Magnetofaba australis IT-1: one gene and its partner. The protein of the gene in region 2 interacts with the protein of the main gene of each other region in a pairwise test. Links are inferred from orthologs where the notes say so. Each region holds a gene or a part of one and is shown on either strand. Other genes may lie near its edges.

Region 1 (9,548 bases), on a different replicon or contig from region 2:
AACCAGCTCGCCGCCGACCAGGTGTTTGTCGAAGATTTCGGTGACGTCGCCGGGCTTGACCTGGCCGTACCACACGCCTTCGGGATAGACCACCACGGTGGGGCCCTTGTCGCAGGGACCCATGCAGAAGGTGCCGGTGACGAACACCTCTTCAAACATGCCGCGCTTCTCCAACTCGCCAAAGAAGGCGTTGAAGGTCTCTTCGGCGCCCACGCTCTGGCAGGAGCCGCGGGGGTGGCCTTCGGGACGACGGTTCATACACACAAACACATGATGCTTCGGCTTCATGGGACGTATCCTCCAAAAAATTGCGAGCCGCGATTGCGTCGCGGTCAGGCGATCAGGTGACATGCAAACCGGGTGATTGTGCTGCGCATTGGATTGACAGTCAACATGTCGATATAAATTTCCCGGGAAAATGGGGAGATAATGGGCCCTTCAGGGGAATTTTATATCAATGATGTGAATTCCCCCCAACACGAAGGCTTGCCGTGTGTTAGGAAATAATGATATGCTAATGAAGATATGGTTTGGAAATGGCGAAAACGCCATGCACACACCCCGGCGCCAGTGGGGTTTCAGGTCTTTGTATCTGGACGCCAGGATGAATACAATTCATAATCCCATGATCCCCGACACGGCCTGAATCCGGTTCGGGTTCGGGAGCCGGTTGTGGTTTTAACGTCACGATGAGGAGAAGCGAACATGCCGAGTTTTGAACTGAATGGCGCCACTTACGAGACCGACGAAGATGGATACCTGGTCGACCTGGGCGCCTGGAATGAGGACGTGGCTGGTCACCTGGCCAAAGAAGAGGGCATCGACATGACCGAGTCTCACTGGGAAGTGGTGAACTTCCTGCGTGAGTACTACGACGAGTACAAAATCGCCCCCATGATCCGCATCCTCACCAAGGCTATCGGCAAGAAGCTGGGTAAGGAAAAGGGCAACACCAAGTACCTGTACGACCTGTACCCCGGCGGTCCCGCCAAGCAAGCCTGTAAAATCGCTGGTCTGCCCAAGCCCACCGGCTGCGTCTGATCGCGCCTGCGCGCGCAGCGCCTCGCTCCCTTGCGGAGCAGACGCTGCGCGCGGGCTTTGGTTTGCAGGAAGCTACGGAAGACCGGCTTTTGCCTGAACCCTGCCGCGCGATGGCTATCGCAGTGCGGGCGCTTCACCGTGAAAGCCGGTTTTCTTTCGCCCCAGCGGGCTCCAAGGATGGCCACTGCGCGGCCCTTAAACATCCGTTTAAGCGCGTAATTCCGTCGCTGGCGAATCACCCTTGGCGCATGCATTGATTCGAATTCTGATCCATCGGGGAGTTGCGCGATGCTGCTGTCGCTCCTGGCCTATGCGGCCCTGATCATCTTTATCGTCGGTTTCGCCTACCGCATCTATGTCTACAACCGCACGCCGGCGCCGCTGAAGATCCCCACCACGCCGGCCCCCCTGACCAAACAGGGCGTTGCGTGGCGGTTGTTCACTGAGGTGGCCTTCTTTAACAGCCTGTTCAAATCCAATAAATGGACCTGGCTGTTCGGCTACGCCTTCCACGTGGCCCTGGCGGTGGTGACCATTCGTCATCTGCGCTACTTCTTCGATCTGCCCCAATTCTTCGGTCCGTTGCAGATTCTCGGCGTGCTGGCTGGCTTTGTGATGGTGGGCGCGCTGGGCATGCTGTTCGTGCGCCGTCTGGTGGTGGACCGCTACCGCCACATCTCCTCCAAAGCCGACTACCTGATGCTGGTCCTGCTCATGGCCATCGGCCTGTCGGGCCTGACCATGCAGTTCTTCGCGCGTCCCGATATCGTTGGCATCAAAGACGCCATGGTCACCTGGACCCGCTTTGGCGGCATCTTTGACATCCCCGGCGACCCGGTGTTCATCATGCACTTCATCGGCGTGTTGGTCCTGATGCTGATCTTCCCCTTCAGCAAACTGATGCATGCGGGCGGCATCTTCTTCAGCCCCACCCGCAACCAGACCGACACCCCCCGCGAAGAGCGCCACGTCAATCCGTGGGCGAAGAGCTGATCGCCAGCCTCCTGGCGTCAATGGAATGAGGAGACTTGAAGATGGCTGACGATACCTTTGTGCCCGAGGTTGGCAACGATATCGTGACCCCGCCGGTGACCCCGGGGACCATGAGTCACTTGAAGCCGATCCCGGCTAAAGAGAAGCACATGGAGCCCCTGAACTTCCCCGGCGAGCGCCTGCCCAACTGGCAGGAAGCGGGCGTGGAGAAGTTCGGCGACTTGCTCAGCAAGTACCGCTCGCTCAAAGTCTACATGGACATCTGCGTCAAGTGCGGCGCCTGCACCGACAAGTGCCACTACTACCTGGGCACCAAAGACGCCAACAACATGCCGGTGCAACGCGCCGAGCTGATGCGTCAGGTCTATCGCCGCAACTTCACCATCCCCGGCAAGATCGCCCCGGATCTGGTGAAGGCCGCCGATTTCGACGAAGAGATGCTGGAGAAGTGGTTCACCTATTTCCACCAGTGCTCCCAGTGTCGGCGCTGCTCGGTGTTCTGCCCCTACGGCATCGACACCGCCGAAGTGACCATGGCCGCGCGCGAACTGATGGACGCCATCGGCGTGGGCCACAAGTACAGCACCGAAATCGTCGCCAAAGTGCACGACATCGGCAACAACCTGGGCATCCCCAAACCGGCGTTGGAAGGCACCCTCCAGTTCATGGAGGAGGATATCCTCGAGACCACCGGTCACGAAGTGAAGCTGCCGCTGGACCAGGCTGGCGCCGAAGTGCTGTTGATTCCGCCCTCGGCGGACTTCTTCTCCGCGCCCCACGTCGATTCGTTGATGGGTTACGCCAAGGTGTTCCACCAGGCGGGCATCCCCTACACCATCAGCTCCATCGCCTCGGAAGCGGCCAACTTCGGCATGTTCATGGGCAGCTTCGATCAGATGCAGAAGATCGCCAAGCGCATCTCCGATCAAGCTCGCGAATTGGGCGTCAAACGCATCATCGTCGGCGAGTGCGGCCATGCCTGGCGCGTGGCCTACAGCTTCTGGAATACGCTGAACGGTCCGTTTGACTATCTGGACCCCAATTACCCCGTGCCGCAGCATATCTGTGAGTTCACCTACGATCTCTACAAGCGCGGCGCGTTGACGTTGGACAAGTCGGCTAACGACGACTACACCATCACCTTCCACGACTCCTGCAACGTGGCGCGCGCCTCGCGCATGGGACCGACCCCCGGCGGTCAGTTCCACATCCCGCGGGAGTTGATCAAGGCCTCGGCCAATAAATACGTGGACATGGACCCCGACACCATCCACGAAAAGACCTTCTGCTGCGGCGGCGGCGGCGGTCTGTTGACCGACGAATTGATGGACCTGCGCATTCAGGGCGCGCTGCCCCGCGTGACCGCTCTGAAGCAGGTGATGGAGAACGACAATGTCAACTTCCTGGCCCTGATCTGCGCCATCTGTAAAGCGCAGTTCACCAAGGTTCTGCCCTACTACGGCATCCCCATGGACACCGTGGGCGGCGTGCACCAGTTGGTCAGCAACGCCATCCAGTTGGGCGCCAAGAAGGGCATCGTCTGATTCAGACTGCTTGGATAGGATGTAAGAAACTGGGGCCTCGTTGCCCCAGTTTTGTTTTTTGGGGATGATGCAAGAGACTGGGGCTTCGCCCCAGACCCCATGAGGGCGCCGCCCTCAACCCGCCAGGGCGCTGCCCTGGACCCGCACGGGCTCTGCCCGTGACCCGCCAGGAGGGACGCCCTCCTGGACCTCGGTTAGTTTTTGCTCCGTGCTTTATCTGATGCTTGGCGCATACAATTAACCTTTTCCAATACCAATGCATATCGACGAGGACCGCCCCTTGAGCAGTCAGACACGTCATGACGGCCGTCGCCCGGACCAGCTCCGGGCGATTTCCATTCTGCCCTCCTACAGCAAGAACGCCGAAGGCTCCTGCCTCATCGAATTCGGCGATACCCGCGTGCTCTGCACCGCCTCCGTGGAGGAGTCGCAACCCCGCTGGATGCGCGGCTCCGACCAGGGTTGGGTCACCGCCGAATACGGCATGCTGCCCCGCTCCACCCACAGCCGCAGCGGGCGCGAGGCGGCGCGCGGCAAACAGGGCGGGCGCACGTTGGAGATCCAACGTCTGATTGGCCGCTCCATCCGCTCGGTGGTCAATCTCAACACGTTGGGCAAACGCACCATCTGGTTGGATTGCGACGTGTTGCAGGCCGACGGCGGCACCCGCACCGCCTCCATCACCGGCGCCTATGTGGCGCTGTCTGAAGCGATTCACAAGCTGCTCAACAGCGGCGCGCTGCGCGACAATCCGTTGATGGATTCGCTGGCGGCGGTGAGTTGCGGCATTGTGAATGGCGAGACGGTGCTGGATCTGGATTATGCGGAGGATTCCGCTTGTGAGACGGACATGAACTTTGTGATGACCGGCTCCGGGCAGTTTGTGGAGATTCAGGGCACGGCGGAGGAGAAGCCGTTCAGCCGCGCGGAGTTCAACGCCATGGCGGATTTGGCCGAGCAGGGCATCCAGACCTTGATTGCGGCGCAAAAGAGCGCGCTGGGACTGGTCTAAAGCCGCAGCAAAGCAGAATAAAAAAACCGCCTGATGGCGGTTTTTTTATGCCCGCACCACTCCGATGCAGAAGTGTGTGCGGGAAAGAGGTAAAGCGAGCGCTCTGTAAGGGGACAAATTGCCAAAGGCAATTTGGCGGGATTCTTAAGGGTCTGTGACCCTTAAGCGGGTGCAGGGCAGCGCCCTGCCGGGTCCAGGGCGGCGCCCTGGTGGGGTCTGGGGCAAAGCCCCAGTCTCTTTACTCTTTCATCATTAAGCGCGTCATAAGACCCTACCTGCCTCAACCCAGCGCTTTTTGCGCTTCGGATTTGAGCGCGGCGATGACGGTTGCATAGTCAGGTTGGGAGAACACCGCCGAGCCCGCCACGAAGACGTCGGCGCCCGCCGCCGCGATGGGGCCGATATTGTCGGGCTTGACGCCGCCATCCACCTGCAACTCGATATCGCGCCCGGAAGCGGTGATCATTTTGCGCACGGTGCGGATCTTCTCCAACGAAGCCGGAATGAAGCTCTGACCGCCAAAGCCGGGGTTGACGCTCATAATCAGCACCAGATCCACCAAGTGAATCACATGCTCCAGGCAGTTCAACGGGGTGGCGGGGTTGAACGACAGCCCCGCTTTCTTGCCGTTTTCGCGGATCAGGTTGAGGGTGCGGTCCAGATGCTTGGTGGCCTCGGCGTGAACGGTGATGATGTCCGACCCGGCGGCGGCGAATTCGGGGATATAGGGATCCACCGGTTCGATCATCAGGTGCACGTCCAGCGGCTTTGTGGCCACCGGTTTGAGGGATTTGACCACCGGCGGGCCGATGGTGAGGTTGGGCACGAAGTGGCCATCCATCACATCCACATGGATGTAGTCGGCGCCAGCGGCCTCCACGGCGCGGATCTCTTCGCCCAGGCGGGCGAAGTCGGCGGAGAGAATGGAGGGGGCGATTTTGATCATGGATTGGGTTCCACAGTGGGTTGAAGGGGATGAAGGGGATGAAGGGGCTCAGTTCTAGGGGAAGTGGGCGCAATTTTCAACCGAATCATGGGCTCTTCTCACGCGTCATCACATATTCGCCGCTGGTTAGCCCGGAGACCCATTTGACTTGAATGGCCCCACTGGCCAGTCGCGTATAGGTCGCCGTGCCGCCTATCCAGAACAGCGGCGCCCGGATGTGTTTAAATTCGAATGTGATCACATCGGGCGTGGTTTGCGTGATGTTGTGCGCGTTCCAGTCCGCCTTGTCGCCCTTGAAGGAGATGGCGGTGACCTGTTTGGCGTCGCCGCTGATGCTGATCACCCCTGTGTCCCACTGGTCGGACATGCGCCAGACGCCAACAAAGGGGTTGGCCGGAGCGGACGCGGCGTTCGGAGTAGCGTCTGGATTGGCCCACGGGGCGGGCGCCGTAACCACAGGCGCGCCATCGCCGGGGGTAAAGGCGAACGAACCCACCAGGGAGGAGGACTCCCAGGGCGTCTGTTTACCCGTTGTTTCCGCCAAAACGCCGATTCTGACGTTTTTAAAGGTCTGCTCTATAGGTTGCCCTGGAATACGCATCTGCGTGAGCAGATGGCGCGTATAGGGGCTATTGCGGCCCTGCCCATCGGCGGCCACGCTGCCGGGGCTGGTGGCGTAGGCGATGAGGGTCCCGGTGGGGGCGTCCATACGCGCCAGTCCGCTATTGCCGGAGCGGAAGCTGCGGGCAAAGGGGTTATTGCGGCAGGCGTCGAGAATGACGATGTTGAGGCCGTTATGAGCGCTGGCCATTTTACGCAACGGCAGGTCGGCGGCCACCGCCTCATCGGGGAGTTCATCCTCGCGGGCGATGTCGGCGCCAATGGGAATCAGATAGTTGCGGCCATTGGACTGCATGCCGTGGCCCGCATAGTAGAACAGTCCCACCCCGTCGCTGCTGGCGATGGCGTCGCCAAAACGGCGGATCGCCCGCCGCATGCCGGCGCGCTCCAGATTGTTGGCGTGCATCACCGTAAACCCCAACTCCCGCAGCGCGGCGGCCATGGCGTCGGCGTCGTTGGCGGGGTTGCGCAGTGGCGCATTGGCATAGTCGCTGTTGCCGATCACCAGCGCCACGCCGCGCACAGCATTGGCGGGCGCGCCACTCTCGGCCAGCGTCAGACCGCGCGCCTGCGCTGTAAGGGGCGTCAGAAAGAGAGCCAGCACACTGGCGATGAGAACAGACAGACGCATGGGGGAGCCTGTGACGAAGAGGAGCGTATGGTAAGCGGCGTTTGGCTTCACCATACGCTTTTGCCATGTGGCGTCCAATAGCCGGACGCACTGCAATGCTTTCAGATGACACGTGGAGAAGGCTGTTTTCAACTGACGCATTGAGATCTACCCGGGAGAGACAAAACCGGGTACACTTTGGTCATTTTTTCACCTATCCATTGTTTGAGATAAAAACCATGCGAACTGTCGAACCGATGGCGGAAACGGGCGCGCAAAGCCAGCCTGGCGCAGTGGAATTTCCGCTGCAATTTACTGGACGGGCGGGCGAATACTTCAAAATTTGGATCGTCAACTGGGCCCTGAATATCCTCACCTTGGGGATCTATTCGCCGTGGGCCAAGGTGCGGCGACTGCGCTACTTCTATGGCAACACCGGCTTGGCGGCCATGCCTTCGACTATGTGGCCAATCCGGTGCGCATTCTCATTGGGCGCCTGCTGATTATGACGTTGGTGGGGCCCATGATGTTTCTCAACAGCGGCGCAATGGGCGTGAACGGCATCCTTATCAGCTTCGGGCTCGCTGCTTTGCTCTCCCTGATCATGCCGTGGGCCATGGTGCAGTCGCGTCGGTTTCAGGCCCGCTACAGTCTCTATCGGGGTTTGCACTTCGGTTTTGCCGGTAAGGCGGGACAAGCCTATGAACTGTATCTGTTCTGGGGATTGCTGGTTGTTTTCACCCTGGGGGCGCTCTATCCGCTGTGGCGGAACAAGCGCAACGCCTTGATGTTTGGCGAAATGCGCTACGCCTCCCTGAAGGCGGGATATCACGCCAAGCACCGCTCATTTTATGGCGTCTATCTCTTTTACGGCGTGCTGCTGGGGCTGCTCTCCTTCATTCTGGTGAGCGCGGTTGTGATCGGCGGCGCCCTTTTCGTCGGGTTTGATTTGCCGGAGATGATGGCGAATCCCGGACCTGCTTCGGTCTATGGGCGATTGATCTCCGCAGCCCTCTCGGTCACCGTGAGTCTGGCGCTTGCGGCGATGATCCACTCGGCGATTCTCAACGTGGTGTGGAACAATCTGACGCTGGGCCCCCACGCCTTTGCCAGCCGTCTGAAACCCTGGCGTATGGCTTGGATCACCATCAGCAACCTGTTTGTTTCGTTGATCAGCTTGGGACTGCTGGCGCCGTGGGGGCAGATCCGCATGGCGCGTTATCGCGCCGCCTGCCTGACTCTGCTGGCCAGCGGCGCCTTGGAGGCGACTGTGAGCGAACAGGCGCGTCAGGTCGCTTCGATCGGCGAGGAGGTCGGCGACATCCTGGACGTGGACTTGGGCTTCTGAGCAGGATGCATTCATGAAAATCGAGGGGATTCTGCACCATGCCGACCAACTGCTCAGTCAACCTTGCTCGGCGCTGCTGGGCGAGAGTGGAGATTTGATCCTCACGCCCCAAGATAGCGCAATGCGCTGTATTGGCGCGGAGCAGTGGCAGGTGAGCGATCGCATTGGCTCGATTCCGCGCCGTTTCACACTGCCGGATGGCGCAACCTTCGAAACCCGCGACAATGACGCCATTGATGCGTGGTTGGCGGCACAGAGGGATCAACGCGGTGGGCGCCTGCTGCATCTGTTGGAGAGTCGCTGGCGTTGGATTGCCGTCACATTGCTAATGTGTACGGGGCTGACGTGGTTTGGCGCGATTTACGTATTGCCCGAGGCGGCGCGGCAGGTGGCGGGCTCCATCCCGCCCTCTTGGGACAGAGTGTTTGGTCAGCAGGCGTTGAAAGCGTTGGATCAAGCTCACTTGGTCACGCCCAGCCAGCTTGATGAGGCGGACAAAGCCCACTATCGGAAGCTGTTCGCCAAGATTCAGGGCGCGCTTTCGCCTGACGCCACGCCGCTGACTTTGCAGTTTCGCCACAGCAAGGATTTGGGGGCCAACGCCTTGGCGCTTGCTTCCGGGACAATTTTGGTCACCGACGACCTCATCCAGATGCTGCATCACGACGAAGAGTTCATTGCGGTGATGGCCCATGAGGCGGGTCATGTGCGCCATCGTCATACGTTGCGGCGGGTTCTGCAGGGTTCGATTGTGGCGGTGAGCATCGCCATGGCGACGGGGGATTTGACGCGCATTGCGGATTTGAGCACCGGCGTGCCTGCGGTGTTGCTGGATATGCGTCACAGCCGGGATTTTGAGCGTGAGGCGGATGATGCGGCGCTAATTTATTTACGTCAGCAGGGGATTGATCCGCAGCGCTATACGGACATTCTGACGCGATTGTCGGAGGATCAGGCGTCGCCGCCAGCGTATCTGTCGTCGCACCCGCCGACGCCGGAGCGTATTGCGCGGTTTAATAAGGCTCTGTAGTCGAGTCAAAGTGCATGCTGGCGGCCAGCAGCGCCTGCGGCGTTAATGGCTCCATCCACGGAATCCTCGCCAGAATCGCCGTGCGCCCATGCTGCTCAATCGCCTCCTCATTGACGCGATTCTCCTCCCCCGTCAGAATCACCCCAAGCACACTCAAATCCCGACTGCGCAGAACCTCCAGCGTCATCAAAACCTGGTTGATCACCCCCAGCCGATTGCGCGCCGCCACCATCACCGGCAAGCCCAAGTGGACCATCAAATCCACCATCAACTCCGCCCCATTGAGCGGAACCAACGCCCCACCAGCCCCTTCCACAACAAGGGGTTGTGAAGTCTCCGGCAAATGAAAATCGCCCAAGTCAAGCGTTACCCCATCACGCTCGGCAGCGGCGTGGGGCGAGAG
Region 2 (9,752 bases):
TCAACGAACGCTGCGTCACCGCCAACGCCGAGTCGCAACGCACCAAGGTGCAGTCGCAGGAATCCATGGAGCGGATGACCAAGCTGGCCGATTCCGCCCACTCCATTGAAGCGGTGGTGGAGATCATCAACGACATCGCCGAGCAGACCAATATGCTGGCGCTCAACGCCGCCATCGAAGCCGCCGGCGCCGGTGATGCGGGCAAGGGCTTTGCCGTGGTGGCCAACGAAGTCAAAGAGCTGGCGCGGCAGACCACAGAATCCACTCTGCTGATCCGGGAACGTATTGACGAAATCCAGGATGGCGCCCGCGACGCCGCCAACGCCAGCAAACACGTCAGCGAGAGCATCGAGCAGATCGCCGCCATTAATAACGAGATCAACACCCTGGTGGGCGAGCAGAACCACACCATCGGCGTCATCTCCCACTCCATGCAGGAGGTCTCACAAGCCGCCCTGCGCGTCTCCGGCAACGCTCAGGAGATCTCTGAGAGCGCTGGCGCCATCACCGCCGCCAGCCAGAGCGCCGACGCCAGCGTGCGCGAGATCACCGCCATGAGCGCCCAGGCTTCCAGTGACGCCGCCTCGCTTACCGAACTGGGGCAGCAGTCGCAGCAGTTGGCCGAAGAGGCCAAGACCATGGGCACCAACATCTTCTCCGCCTCCTGTGAGGTGCAGAAGAACGGCATCCAGACCATGAATCTGGTCAATATGATGAACGGCTCCATCCACCAGACCGAAATGTTGGTGGAGGTGATTCAGGAGACCAGCACCGCGCTACTGCAATCCACCGAAGGGCTGCGCATCGGCAACCCCACCTTCGATGTGCGCGCCATCAAACTGGCCCACCTGGGTTGGTTGACCAAGCTGGAGCACGTCATTCGCGGGCGCGTGAGCCTGTCGCCCAACGAAGTGGCCACCGGGCGCGATTGCGCCTTCGGCAAGTGGTACTACAGCTCCGGCGTGGAACTGTTCGGCGACCTGCCGGTGTTCCAGCATCTGGGCGAAGTGCACCTCAAAGTGCATGAAACTGCGCGTGAAGTGGTGCATCTGGCGCATGAGCAGAAGACCGAAGAGGCCATCGTCAAGATGTCTGATTTCAACAATCTGCGCCGTCAACTGTTCGAACTTCTCGATGAGGTATTCCAGGACTGCAAGGCCATCGCCATCGTCAACCCGGACCAGCAATCCAACCCGTAAACCCGCCGCTTGCGCCAGGATGGCGCGGCGTATCCTGACGATGCGGAAACTCTTGACCGGGCGCATATGGAGAAGTAGGATATGCGCTCTTCAAATTGACAGCCTCACGCCGCCTTAGCTCAGCTGGTAGAGCAGCGCATTCGTAATGCGGAGGTCGTAGGTTCGAATCCTATAGGCGGCACCACTCTAACCCTCTGATTTCCCTATATTCTGCCGTTCGATATCGTTGTATGTTGAACAAATAATCAGAAAATGGGACAAAAGTGGGACAGAAAAGCCCCGAAATCCTCGTGATTTCGGGGCTTTTGTTTTTCACCAATGATACGTGTTCTAACTCAAAGCGAGTCTTGGCGATTCTGGAAATGAAAGATATCGAGGGCTACGCCCTCGAGCTCCCAAGATCATAAGCCACACCGTGGGCTCCGCCCACACCCGCTGGGGGCGCGGCCCCCAGACCCCGCCGCCGACCAGTCGGCGGCAAATAATCAGCGCAAGCCGAACCTGCATCACGCAAACATTGGCCGTTTTGTACGGTTTTGGTTTCGCATTGCACAAAAAATCCCCTGGAGGAGATCCTCCAGGGGATTTTCACTTCAACGCCAGCGGCCAGGCCGCCGGGCGGGATTAGGCAGCGGCGATGGGAATGATGCCGCTGTTTTCGTAGTCCGGGATCTCATGGAAGTTGAGATAACGGTACAGCTCATCGGCGTTGGGATCGATCTTCTCCTTGGCGATGGCCAGATACTCCTCCGCCGTGGGGATCTTACCCATCATGGCGCACACCGCAGCCAACTCGGCGGAACCGAGATAGACCTGCGCGCCTTTGCCCATGCGGTTGTCGAAGTTGCGCGTGGAGGTGGAGAACACCGTGGCGTTGTCCTTCACCCGCGCCTGGTTGCCCATGCACAGGGAGCAGCCGGGCATCTCGGTGCGGGCGCCGGACTTGCCGAAGATGTTGTACACACCCTCTTCGATGAGCTGCTGCTCATCCATGCGGGTGGGCGGCACCACCCACATGCGGCCATCAATCTGCGGCTGACCGTCGAGAATCTTGGCGGCGGCGCGGAAGTGACCGATGTTGGTCATGCAGGAGCCCAGGAACACTTCGTCGATGGTGTCGCCAGCGACGTCGGAGAGGGTCTTTACATCGTCTGGATCGTTGGGGCAGCAGACGATGGGCTCCTTGATCTCGGACATGTTGATCTCGATCACCTTAGCGTACTCGGCGTCGGCGTCCGGTTGCAGCAGCGTGCCGTTGGCGATCCACTCCTCCACCGCATCGATGCGGTTTTGGATGGTCTGCGCATCGCCGTAGCCGCGCTTGATCATATTCTTCATCAGCGTGACGTTGGATTTCAAATACTCCACCACCGGCTCGCGATTCAGATGCACGGTGCAGGCCGCCGCCGAGCGCTCGGCGGAGGCGTCGGCCAGTTCGAACGCCTGCTCGACTTTCAGGTCGGGCAGACCTTCGATCTCCAGGATCTTACCGGAGAAGATGTTCTTCTTACCGGCTTTGGCCACGGTCAGGTCGCCATTCTGGATCGCCACGTAAGGAATGGCGTTGACCAGATCGCGCAGGGTGATGCCCGGCTGCAACTCGCCGGTGAAGCGCACCAGCACCGACTCGGGCATCACCAGCGGCATGGAGCCGGTGGCGGCGGCGAAGGCCACCAGACCGGAACCCGCCGGGAAGCTGATGCCGATGGGGAAGCGGGTGTGGGAGTCGCCACCGGTGCCCACGGTGTCGGGGATCAACAGACGGTTGAGCCAGGAGTGCACCACGCCGTCTCCCACGCGCAGCGCCAGGCCTTTACGCTCCTGGATGAACTGCGGCAGGGTGTTGTGGGTTTTGATGTCCACCGACTTCGGGTACGCGGCGGTGTGGCAGAAGCTCTGCATCATCATGGGCGAAGAGAAGCCCAGGCAAGCCAGCTCCTTGATTTCGTCGCGGGTCATGGGGCCGGTGGTGTCCTGGGAGCCCACGGTGGTCATGAACGGCTCGCAGTATTCGCCGGGACGCACGCCGGTTTTGCCCACGGCCTTGCCCACCATCTTCTGCGCCAGGGAGTAGCCTTTACCGGAATCGGCGGGCTGCACCGGGTCGGTGAACAGGTCGATGGGGCCCATGCCCAGCGCTTCGCGGGCTTGAGCGGTCAATTTTCGACCGATGATCAACGGCACGCGGCCGCCGGCGCGCACTTCGTCGGCCAGGGTGTTGGGCTTCAATTCGAAGCTGGCCACCTCGGCGCCGTCGCGCATGATCTTGCCGGTTTTGGTGTTGATGGTGATCACGTCGCCGGAGTTCAGACCGGTGACGTCACACTGAATCGGCAGCATGCCGGAGTCTTCAGCGGTATTGAAGAAGATGGGGGCGATCACGCCGCCGATCACCACGCCGCCGGTGCGTTTGCCGGGCACGTAAGGGATGTCGCGGCCGGTGTGCCAGATCACCGAGTTGGCGGCGGACTTACGCGACGAGCCGGTGCCCACCACGTCGCCCACATAGGCCACCGGGTAGCCCTTCTGTTTGAGCTCGATGAGCTGCTCCAGACCGCCAGGCATGCGGTTGACCAGCATCGCTTTGGCGTGCTGCGGGATATCCGGACGGCTCCAGGCTTCGGAGGCGGGAGAGAGGTCGTCGGTGTTGGTCTCGCCATCCACCTTGAACACGGTGACGGTGACCTCTTCGGGCATCTCCGGCTTGCTGGTGAACCACGTGGCGTTGGCCCAGTTCTCCAGCACCTGTTTGGCTTTGGGGTTGCTCTTGGCCTTGTCGGCGACATCCTTGAAGGCGTCATACACCAACAGGGTGTTGGAGAGCGCGTCCACCGCCACGTCGGCCAGCTCGGCGATATCCAGCAGGTCGATCAACGGAGCCACGTTGTAGCCGCCCATCATGGTGCCCAGCAGCTCGGTGGCGCGCTTGGGGTCGATCAGGGAGCAGGAGACCGCGCCGCCGGCCACAGCGGCCAGGAACTCGGCTTTCACTTTGGAGGCGTCGTCCACGCCGGGGGGCACCTGATTGGAGATCAGGTCCACCAGCGTCTCCTCTTCGCCCGCCGGGGGATTTTTCAGCAACTCGACCACGGCTTGGGTCTGTTCAGCGTTCAGGGGCAGCGGGGGCAACCCCTCTTTGGCGCGTTCAGCCACATGTTGGCGATAAGCTTCGAGCATGATTCTCCTCCAGAAAGCTGGTCGCAGATGCGCCTATTCACATCTGACAACACCAGCATCATTCACAGAAATGGCCTGAAAGATAGACTGACTCGCTCCGCTTGGCAAGCAACTTTTCACGCAATCCGCGCAATGATTGGCGCCAGCCGCAGCAGCGGGCGGCAAGTGAGCGCGCCCAACCTGCAGTCAGACTATTTGGATCAACGCAACTGCAATCCCATTCCATTCCATAATGCTGATGACGCGCTGGCGCCCATGCGGCGGGCAAAGCGATCAAACAGCGGCTCTTCGGATGAGTAATCGACGATATCTTCGGCTTTGACTTTGTCGCGGGCAATGGCCTCCAGCGACGCCAAACCGTCGATCAAACCCAACTCCAGCGCCTGTTCGCCGGTCCAGAACAGACCGTTGAAGAGGGTGTCGTCATCGGCCTTGAGCCGTTCGCCCCGAGCGCGTTTGATCACCTCAATGAACTGGCCGTGGATCACGCTGAGAAGCTTCTTGGCGTGGGCGCGCTCGGTCTCATCCACCGGCTGCATGGGGCTCAGGAACGCCTTATGCGTGCCGCTGGTGAGGGTGCGGTCCTCCAACCCCAGCTTCTGCAGCGCCTCGGTGAATCCCATGCCGGGCATCACCACACCCACCGACCCCACCAGCGTGGCTTTGTCGGCGTAGATCTGGTCGGCGGCGGAGGCGATGTAGTAGCCGCCGGAGGCGCACATATCCTCCAGCGCGGCGTAGACGGGTATTTTCTCATATTTGGCGCGCAGACGGCGGATCTCATCGTGCACCATGCCCGATTGCACCGCGCTGCCGCCGGGGCTGTTGATCTGCACCACCACCGCGCTGGTCTGCTTATCCTTGAAGGCGGCGCGCAGCCCCTCGATCACCTTTTCGGCGCTGTTCTGGCCATCGGGCAGAATCGCCCCATCGATGCGCACCACGGCGGTGTGTTTATCGGCATCCGACAACGATTCAGCGTCGGCCAGCAGATCGTCCTTGATGCTCAAAGCCAAAAAAACCAACAGATAGAGGGCGATGAACAGGCGGAACAGATTCTTGCCCCAACGGGCGCGTTTCTGTTCACGCAGGGAGTCGCCGACGATGCGCTGCATCGCCACACGCTCCTGCATGCGGTTATCTTCCAGCGCAGTCAACAGCCGTTGCAGGCGCTGATCGGTCTCATTGTCACTCATGGGATTACGCCAACGCCCATCGTTAATGGTGTGAATTTGGATGGGAAAAGGGTGGCGCAGATGGGCAGGGATGGCAAGGGTTGACGCACCAGGGCGTCAACCCTTGTACAGGATGCAAGGAGAGCCTAGCGCACGGCTCAGGCGCCCGCAGCGGCGCCCGCATGGGAGTCGGGTCGCATGCGCGGCTGCATGGAGAGCTGGTCGGGGTTCTTAAAGCGAATATCGACAAAGTTCTTGAGCATGCTCACGCAGAAGCGCATGCCATAGACTTCGCACTCGCGGCACTCCTGGGTGTTCTGAGTGCACATGTTGTTCTTGTTGGCCCAACAGGGGGTCTTGTTGTCATGGATCACCGGGCAGTTGTGTTTGCCCTCGAAGGTGCACGCTTTGCTCTCCCAACAAGGGATCAGCGACATCAGGCGACGGATGCCGGCGATGCTGATGCCCGCCTTGATCATCTTGCGCACTTCGATGAGCCACTCCACGTCGCGTTCGGTGAAGTAGCGGGTGCCCGCCGAATTCTTGTAGGCGATGAACAGCCCTTCGCGCTCATACATGTGGATGGTGCGGATACTAATATCCAGCCGCTTGGCCACCACGCCGATTTTGACCATTTCGTTTTGGTCAACGTGCGTTCCACACGCGCTTGCTTTTGCGTCCATGGTAATCCCCCCTTAGGAATATGACTCACAAATCAGTGTGCATCCCGACGATCATCTGCTTTTTTTATTTTTGATGTCGTCAAATATAATTCATCTGGATATAAATATAAACCGCAAATATGTCGGGTGATCACCTGAAAGGCATTTTCACAAATCCAGTGCAGCCCGCGCCCACAGGCGATTGAGGAGGCATTGCGTCAGGCAAAAAAAAGAGGCCCTCACGGGCCTCTTTATATCGACATCCATTCAACGTCTTACAATCGTCATCCCAAATTCAGATTGTAGAAGGCGCCACGGCCGTCAAAACGGGCGGCCTCGCCCAGCTCCTCTTCGATGCGCAGCAGCTGGTTGTATTTGGCGATGCGATCGGAGCGGCTCATGGAGCCGGTTTTGATCTGACCGGCGTTGGTGGCCACGGCGATATCGGCGATGGTGGCGTCTTCGGTTTCGCCGGAGCGGTGGGAGATAACCGCCGTGTAGCGGGCGCGCTGAGCCATTTCGACCGCTTCAAAGGTTTCGGTCAGGGTGCCGATCTGGTTCACCTTCACCAGGATCGAGTTACCGATGCCTTTGTCGATGCCTTGCGCCAGGATCTTGGTGTTGGTGACGAACAGGTCGTCGCCCACCAGCTGGATGCGGCCGCCCAGGGCGTCGGTGAGCGCCTGCCAGCCGTCCCAGTCGGACTCGTCACAGCCATCTTCGATGGAGACAATGGGGTACTTGCCGCACAGATCTTCATAGAAGCGCACGATCTCGTCCACCCCCATGGAGCGGCCTTCGCCGGAGAGATCATAGGTGCGGTTGTTCTTGTTGTAGAACTCCGAGGAGGCGCAATCCAGCGCCAGCAGGATGTCGTCGTTGGGACGATAACCGGCGCGCTCGACGGCTTGCATGATCACCGACAGCGCCTCTTCATTGGAGCCGAGGTTGGGGGCAAATCCGCCCTCATCGCCCACCGCCGTGTTCAGCCCTTTGTCATGCAGCACCTTGCGTAGGTTGTGGAACACCTCGGCGCCCATGCGCAGCGCCTCGCGCAGAGTCGGCGCGGAGACGGGCATGATCATGAATTCCTGGATGTCGACATTGTTGTCGGCGTGGGCGCCGCCGTTGATGATGTTCATCATGGGCACCGGCAGCAGGGAGGCGTTGGCCCCGCCCAGATAGCGATAGAGCGGCAGATCGCACTCATTGGCGGCGGCCTTGGCGGCGGCCATGGAGACGCCCAGAATGGCGTTGGCGCCCAGGTTGCCCTTGTTCTCGGTGGCGTCGGCGGCGATCAACGCGGCGTCAATGATCTTCTGATCGGCCACATCCAGCCCCAGCACCGCTTCGGCCAGATCGCCGTTGACCGACTCGACGGCTTTGAGCACGCCCTTGCCCAGGAAGCGGGCGGCGTCGCCATCGCGCAGTTCAACCGCTTCGCGGGAGCCGGTTGAGGCCCCGGAAGGCACCGCAGCGCGGCCAAATCCGCCATCTTCGGTGTAGACATCCACTTCCACGGTGGGGTTGCCGCGGGAATCGATGATCTCACGGCCATGGACTTCAATAATGCTGCTCATGGAATGGCTCTCCCTTTCTGGGCGTGTTGCCGTCGCGCGCGTAGCGCGGTTCCGATTGGGTCCAAGCAATGGACAAAAAAAACGGTTTGGATGGGCTCTTTTATACCCTCAACCCCGCGAAAACGCCAGGTCGGGCTTACGCGCCGCGCGGGTTTCATCCAGACGCGACACCGGCGTCTTATGCGGCGCGGTTTTCACCAGTTCAGGATTCTCCCGCGCCTCTTGCAGAATGGCGGTCAGAGCGTCGACGAAACGATCCAACTCCTCCCGACTTTCGCTTTCGGTGGGCTCGATGAGCATGCACTCGGGCACCAGCATGGGGAAGTAGATGGTGGGGGCGTAGAAACCGTAATCCAGCAGCCGCTTGGCCACGTCCAGCGCGCGCACGCCGGTCGCATCGGTGAGGGGTTTCAGGCTGATGATGAACTCGTGGGTGGCGCGCCGCTCGGGGAAGGCCAGTTGGAATCCCGCATCGCGCAGCCGCGCCATCAGGTAGTTGGCGTTGAGGGTGGCGTAGTCGGCCACCCGCGCGATGCCTTCGCGCCCCACCAGTCGCAGATAGGCGTAGGCGCGCAGCAGCACGCCAATATTGCCGTGAAAGGTGGACATGCGGCCAATGGAGCCGGGGCGCTCGTCACAGTGCTGCAGACGATACTCATCGCCCTCGCGCACCACCACCGGCATGGGCAGATGCGGCAGCAGACGTTCGGAGACCCCCACCGGACCGGCGCCGGGTCCGCCGCCGCCATGGGGGGTGGCGAAGGTTTTGTGCACATTCACATGCACGCAGTCGAAGCCCATGTCGCCGGGCCGCACGCGCCCGGCAATGGCGTTGAGGTTGGCGCCGTCGTAATAGAGCAAGCCGCCCGCTGCATGCACGATGGCGGAGATCTCGCTGATGCTGCGCTCGAACACCCCCAGAGTGGAGGGGTTGGTGAGCATCAGCCCGGCGGTCTGTGGCCCCACCATCTGTTTGAGCGCTTCCACATCCACGTCGCCCTGATCGGTGGTGGGGATCTCCCGCACCACGTAGCCGCACATGCTGGCGGTGGCCGGATTGGTGCCATGGGCGGCGTCGGGGGTGAGAATCTCCACCCGGGCGTCGTCGCGACGGGCGGTGTGGTAGGCGCGCATCATCGCCACCCCGGCGAACTCGCCCTGGGCCCCGGCCATGGGGGCCAGACTCACCCCGGCCATGCCGGTCAGATCGCCAATCATCCCCTGCAGCTCATACAGGCAGGCCAGCACGCCCTGATTGAGGCTGTCATCGGCCAGCGGATGGGCGTCGAGGAACCCCGGCAGCATCGCCATGCGATGGGCGCCGCGCGGGTTGTACTTCATGGTGCAGGAGCCCAGCGGATAGAAGTGGGTGTCGATGCCGTAGTTCTTCTGCGACAGGCGGGTATAGTGGCGCACCGCCTGCAACTCGGAGACCTCCGGCAGACCGCTGGGCGACTGCCGCAGCAGACTCTCGGGCAGGGTCGCCTCTCCACTCTCAGCGGGTGCGTTCTGATGCAGGGAGGCCAAACGCCCCGCCTGACTCTGTTCAAAGATCACGCTCATGCGCCCGCCTCCCGGTGCAGCGCCGCGCTCAAGGCGGCGGCGTAACGATCCAGATCCTCTGCGGTTTTGGTCTCGGTGACGCAGACCAGCAGGGCGTTATCCATCCCCTCCACCCACTCGCCCAGGGGCAGACCGGCGCTAATGCCCTCGCCGCGCATGCGCTCCACCACCAGCGCGGCATCCATGGGCAGCTTCAACACCATCTCATGGAAGCTTACCGCCTCCGGGAACCACAGCGACACCCCGTCGATGCGCTCCACGCGACGGCGCAGGGCGTTGAGATTGCCATGACAGGCGGAGGCGGCGCTGCGCAGCCCCTCGGGCCCCAGCAGGGAGAGGTGAATGGCGGCAACCACCGTCATCAAACCCTGGTTGGTGCAGATGTTGGAGGTGGCC

What was found.
Region 1: the proteins of eno (region 2) and rpe interact in binary tests that used the Escherichia coli proteins (3 or more experiments, as listed by UniProt). The link is inferred for Magnetofaba australis IT-1 from one-to-one orthologs.

Annotation. Positions count from the first base shown.
Region 1 is NZ_LVJN01000021.1:558,783-568,330, forward strand. What follows is about bases 3,704-6,463. They hold rpe (ribulose-phosphate 3-epimerase), read right to left. Parts: upstream 5,537-6,463; coding sequence 4,871-5,536; downstream 3,704-4,870. Other genes in these bases: rph (ribonuclease PH), read left to right, coding at 3,835-4,590; MAIT1_RS21085 (caspase family protein), read right to left, coding at 5,622-6,463. Outside these bases: MAIT1_RS21055 ((2Fe-2S) ferredoxin domain-containing protein), read right to left, coding at 1-288; MAIT1_RS21060 (TusE/DsrC/DsvC family sulfur relay protein), read left to right, coding at 706-1,041; MAIT1_RS21065 (respiratory nitrate reductase subunit gamma), read left to right, coding at 1,330-2,034; sulfate reduction electron transfer complex DsrMKJOP subunit DsrK, read left to right, coding at 2,076-3,578; more of MAIT1_RS21085, read right to left, coding at 6,464-6,842; MAIT1_RS21100 (M48 family metallopeptidase), read left to right, coding at 8,129-9,145; bioD (dethiobiotin synthase), read right to left, coding at 9,129-9,548. UniProt on the Escherichia coli protein: Catalyzes the reversible epimerization of D-ribulose 5-phosphate to D-xylulose 5-phosphate.
Region 2 is NZ_LVJN01000018.1:201,016-210,767, reverse strand. The notes cover bases 5,646-8,609. They hold eno (phosphopyruvate hydratase), read right to left. Parts: upstream 7,794-8,609; coding sequence 6,498-7,793; downstream 5,646-6,497. Other genes in these bases: gcvPB (aminomethyl-transferring glycine dehydrogenase subunit GcvPB), read right to left, coding at 7,902-8,609; MAIT1_RS07115 (MerR family transcriptional regulator), read right to left, coding at 5,710-6,234. In the rest of the region: MAIT1_RS07135 (methyl-accepting chemotaxis protein), read left to right, coding at 1-1,199; acnB (bifunctional aconitate hydratase 2/2-methylisocitrate dehydratase), read right to left, coding at 1,824-4,376; MAIT1_RS07120 (S49 family peptidase), read right to left, coding at 4,577-5,572; more of gcvPB, read right to left, coding at 8,610-9,356; aminomethyl-transferring glycine dehydrogenase subunit GcvPA, read right to left, coding at 9,353-9,752. UniProt on the Escherichia coli protein: Catalyzes the reversible conversion of 2-phosphoglycerate (2-PG) into phosphoenolpyruvate (PEP). It is essential for the degradation of carbohydrates via glycolysis.